2 regions of the Streptomyces sp. NPDC048211 genome follow, and region 2 is predicted to be linked to the other one. Evidence: predicted binding sites of a transcription regulator. Region 2 holds the regulator's gene; the other holds the start of a gene.

Region 1 (2,454 bases), on a different contig from region 2:
GCGGATCACGCAGACACCGCCGGCCAGCTTCGCCAGGCGCTCCTGGAGCTTCTCGCGGTCCCAGTCCGAGTCCGTGGACTCGATCTCGGCCTTGATCTGGTTGACGCGGCCGGCGACCTCGTCGGACTTGCCGCCACCGTCGACGATGGTGGTGTCGTCCTTGGAGACGGTCACGCGACGGGCGGTGCCCAGCACGTCCAGACCGGCCTGGTCGAGCTTGAGGCCGACCTCCTCGGCGATGACGGTCGCACCGGTGAGGGTGGCGATGTCGCCGAGCATGGCCTTGCGGCGGTCACCGAAGCCCGGGGCCTTCACCGCGACGGCGTTGAAGGTGCCACGGATCTTGTTGACGACCAGGGTCGACAGGGCCTCGCCCTCGACGTCCTCGGCGATGATCAGCAGCGGCTTGGAGGCACCGGCCTGGATGACCTTCTCCAGGAGCGGCAGCAGCTCCTGGATCGAGCCGATCTTGCCCTGGTGGATCAGGATGTACGGGTCGTCGAGGACGGCCTCCATACGCTCCTGGTCGGTCACCATGTACGGGGACAGGTAACCCTTGTCGAAGGCCATGCCCTCGGTGAAGTCGAGGTCCAGACCGAAGGTGTTGGACTCCTCGACGGTGATGACACCGTCCTTGCCGACCTTGTCCATCGCGTCCGCGATGAGCTCGCCGACCTGGGTGTCCTGCGCGGAGAGCGCGGCCACGGCGGCGATGTCGGACTTGTCCTCGATCGGGCGGGCGGTCGCGAGGAGCTCCTCGGACACGGCCTTGACCGCGGCGTCGATGCCCTTCTTCAGGGCGGCCGGGGACGCGCCCGCGGCCACGTTGCGCAGGCCCTCGCGGACGAGCGCCTGGGCCAGGACGGTGGCGGTGGTCGTACCGTCACCGGCTACGTCGTTGGTCTTGGTCGCCACCTCCTTCACCAACTGGGCACCGAGGTTCTCGTACGGGTCGTCCAGCTCGACCTCGCGCGCGATGGTGACACCGTCGTTGGTGATGGTGGGCGCACCGAACTTCTTGTCGATGACGACGTTGCGGCCCTTGGGGCCGATCGTCACCTTCACCGTGTCGGCAAGCTTGTTGACGCCGCGCTCGAGGGCGCGACGGGCGTCCTCGTCGAACTTCAGGATCTTCGCCATGGAGCTGAACTGTCCTCTCAAAAACAAGAACTGCGCCCCTGCCGCCCGGCTAGTTATTTCGCAGGGGGCCAGGGGCGCAGAACAGAAGCAAACGTGGGTGAATTACTTCTCGATGATCGCGAGCACGTCGCGAGCCGAGAGGACGAGGTACTCCTCGCCGTTGTACTTCACCTCGGTGCCGCCGTACTTGCTGTACAGCACGACATCGCCGGTCTTGACGTCGAGCGGAAGGCGCTCGCCGTTCTCGAAGCGGCCCGGGCCCACGGCCAGGACGACGCCCTCCTGGGGCTTCTCCTTGGCAGTGTCCGGAATGACCAGGCCGGAGGCCGTGGTCTGCTCGGCGTCGAGCGGCTGGACCACAATGCGGTCCTCGAGCGGCTTGATCGCAACCTTGGTGCTGGTCGACACGATCCGGTCTCCCCCTTCGGAGATCTCACGGGGTTATCAGTCTTTGGGGTGGCGACCAGGTGGGCCCGTCGTCGCGGGTGCCGGACCTGCCGGTCGCACAGTACTGCTGGCACTCTCCAGTGGGGAGTGCCAGCACTGAGACTATGACCGCGATTAGCACTCGGTCAAGCGGAGTGCCAATTCACGCCCCTCGTGGCGTCCGGGGCCCTCCTCCTCGTACGGCTGCGCCCGTACAACGTTCCGGTCCCCGTAGGGACAACGCGGGGACCGCGCGCGCCGTTCCGTACGACGGGGCCGCATGCTCATGCGACCCGCCGGACCGGCAGCTCACGGCATGGCACAGCGACTACCGGCTCGCGCACCCCGCGTCCGCCGCGGCCCCTTCGCCGGACCGCTCCGGCCACCACTGGACCGGCTCGCGCACCCCGGAACCACCTGCCGACGCGGGGCGGCCGCAGGCGACGACGACCATCGCCCCCGGCGCCCCGTGATCACCGCGCACCGCCGCGGGCCGCGCCCGGGGGACGCTCGGCGACGGGCGCACCCGCTGCGCGGCCTTGCGGCCCAGCCGCTCGATCGGGTCCACCGACTGTGCGCAGCCGGCGGTGGCGGTCAGGAGCGCACCGGCGGTCAGCAGCCCGGCCAGCAGCCGGTGCGCCCTTCTCATACGTAGTCCTCCAGCCGGGCCACGGCGTAACCCTTGTCCGTGATGACCTTCATGACGGACCGGATCAGGTCGGGCATGCTGCCCTTCCAGTCCTTCTTGCCCCGGAAGTGCGTGAGGATGATGTCGCCGGGGTGCAGGTCCTGGTCCTCCTCGCGCCACTCCATGTGGTCGGGGAACGCCTCCGCGGCCCACAGCGGCACGGCCGTGATGCCGCAGGACCTGGCGATGCGCAGGGTGTC
Region 2 (2,454 bases):
GCCGCGCCGCTGGAACACCGCGTGCGGCAGCTCGTGGATCTCGACGTAGAGATCGCCGGCCGGGCCGCCGCCGGGGCCGACCTCGCCCTCGCCCGCGAGCTGGATGCGGGTGCCGTTGTCGACACCTGCGGGGATCTTCACGGTGAGCGTGCGCCGCGAGCGGATGCGGCCGTCACCGGCGCACTCCGGGCACGGCGTCGGCACGACCGTGCCGAAGCCCTGGCACTGGGGGCAGGGCCGCGAGGTCATGACCTGGCCGAGGAACGACCGGGTGACCTGGGAGACCTCGCCGCGGCCGCGGCACATGTCACAGGTCTGGGCGGAGGTGCCGGGCGCGGCACCCTCGCCGCTGCAGGTCGTGCAGACTACGGCCGTGTCGACCTGGATGTCCTTGGTCGTACCGAAGGCCGACTCGGAGAGGTCGATCTCCAGCCGGATCATGGCGTCCTGGCCGCGGCGGGTGCGCGAACGGGGTCCGCGCTGCGACGCCGTGCCGAAGAACGCGTCCATGATGTCGGAGAAGTTGCCGAAGCCACCCTGTCCGAATCCGCCCGCGCCACCGCCTCCGGAGGCGGACAGCGGGTCGCCGCCGAGGTCGTAGACCTGTTTCTTCTGAGCGTCCGACAACACCTCGTAAGCGGCGTTGATCTCCTTGAACCGCTCCTGGGTCTTCGGATCGGGGTTCACATCCGGGTGCAGCTCGCGGGCGAGCCTCCGGAAGGCCTTCTTGATCTCGTCCTGTGAAGCGTCGCGGCGCACGCCGAGTACGGCGTAGTAGTCCGTGGCCACTTACGACTCCGCCAGGATCTGTCCGACGTAACGTGCCACTGCGCGTACCGCTCCCATCGTTCCGGGGTAGTCCATGCGGGTCGGTCCGACCACGCCGAGTTTGGCGACTGCCTCGTCGCCCGAACCGTAGCCGACCGCGACGACGGACGTGGAGTTGAGCCCCTCGTGGGCGTTCTCGTGCCCGATACGTACGGTCATGCCCGAGTCCTTGGCCTCACCGAGCAGCTTCAGCAGCACGACCTGCTCCTCCAATGCCTCCAGCACCGGCCGGATCATCACAGGGAAGTCGTGCCCGAAACGGGTGAGGTTGGAGGTGCCGCCGATCATCAGCCGCTCCTCCGTCTCCTCGACGAGGCATTCGAGGAGGATCGAGAGCACGGTGGACACGGTTCCCCGGTCCTCGCTCTCGAAGGATTCCGGCAGGTCCTGCACCAGCTGCGGGACGTCCGCGAAACGGCGTCCCACGACCCGGCTGTTGAGCCGGGCCCGCAGGTCGGCGAGAGAGGTCTCACCGAACGGCGCGGGGCAGTCGACCAGCCGCTGTTCGACCCGGCCGGTGTCCGTGATCAGCACGAGCATCAGCCGGGCGGGGGCCAGGGACAGCAGTTCCACGTGCCGCACCGTCGAGCGGGTCAGCGAGGGGTACTGCACGACGGCGACCTGCCGGGTCAGCTGCGCGAGCAGCCGTACGGTACGTCCCACGACATCGTCGAGGTCGACCGCGCCGTCGAGGAAATTCTGAATGGCACGGCGCTCCGGCGACGACAGGGGCTTGACGCCCGCGAGCTTGTCGACGAAGAGCCGGTAACCCTTGTCCGTCGGGATGCGTCCCGCGCTGGTGTGCGGCTGGGCGATGAAGCCCTCGTCCTCCAGCACCGCCATGTCGTTGCGGACGGTGGCCGGGGAGACCCCCAGCTTGTGCCGCTCCGTGAGCGCCTTGGAGCCGACGGGCTCCTCGGTGCCGACATAGTCCTGGACGATGGCGCGCAGCACTTCGAGTCTGCGTTCGCTGAGCATCGCGCACACCTCCAGCTGTGTACCTCGGTGGTTCTCGGGCCGTTCCCGGGTCTGTTCCTGGCACTCTGTGCGTACGAGTGCCAGCAATCCCCCGGCCAGTGTACGGCGACGGGGTAGCCCCCTAGCAAGGGCGACCGGCCACGCTACCGCGAGACTGCGCAGGTCGTTGCCGATAGCGTCGTCGTATGGACGCCTCTTGGGAAGAGTTCGGCTGGGAGCGACTCGGACACGGAGTGGGCCGACGGCGCCTTCCCGTGTGGGATGCAACGGTCGCACTGGTGGCCGGAACCGACGGGGTGCTGCTCTGCGACACCGGATCGTCACTCCGTGAAGCGGTGGAAGTGCGCGTCCAGGCGCAGTCGCTGCTGGGCCGGAGGGTGACACATATCGCACTCAGCCACCCCCATTTCGATCACGTGCTGGGTACGGCGGCCTTCGCCGGGACACAGGTGTACGGCGCTCTGGGCATGGCCGACGTGCTGCGGGGCGGGGCGGACGAGCTGCACGCCGACGCGGTCCGGCAGGGCCTGGCCGAGCAGGACGCGGCCGAGTCCGCCGATGTGCTGGTGGCGCCCCGTCACGAGGTGTGCGCCGAATGGACGCTCGATCTGGGCGGCGGGCGCGAGGTGCTGCTCGTGAACGCGGGTC

Evidence for each region. Region 2 encodes HrcA, which represses chaperone genes, less so after heat shock. Its sites were predicted from a motif close to TTNGCACTCNGNNNNNCNGAGTGCNAA; they were not measured.
Region 1: the regulator HrcA is predicted to act here: its motif matches at 1,702-1,728, upstream of groES (co-chaperone GroES).

The regions. Positions count from the first base shown of each region.
Region 1 covers NZ_JBIDAD010000001.1:315,152-317,605, reverse strand. The annotation lists gene groL (chaperonin GroEL) at 1-1,140, opposite strand, end outside; gene groES (co-chaperone GroES) at 1,243-1,551, opposite strand; gene ACGFZA_RS01545 (hypothetical protein) at 1,895-2,215, opposite strand; gene ACGFZA_RS01540 (polysaccharide deacetylase family protein) at 2,212-2,454, opposite strand, start outside.
Region 2 covers NZ_JBIDAD010000004.1:190,471-192,924, reverse strand. The annotation lists gene dnaJ (molecular chaperone DnaJ) at 1-789, opposite strand, end outside; gene hrcA (heat-inducible transcriptional repressor HrcA) at 790-1,806, opposite strand; gene ACGFZA_RS17150 (MBL fold metallo-hydrolase) at 1,992-2,454, shown strand, end outside.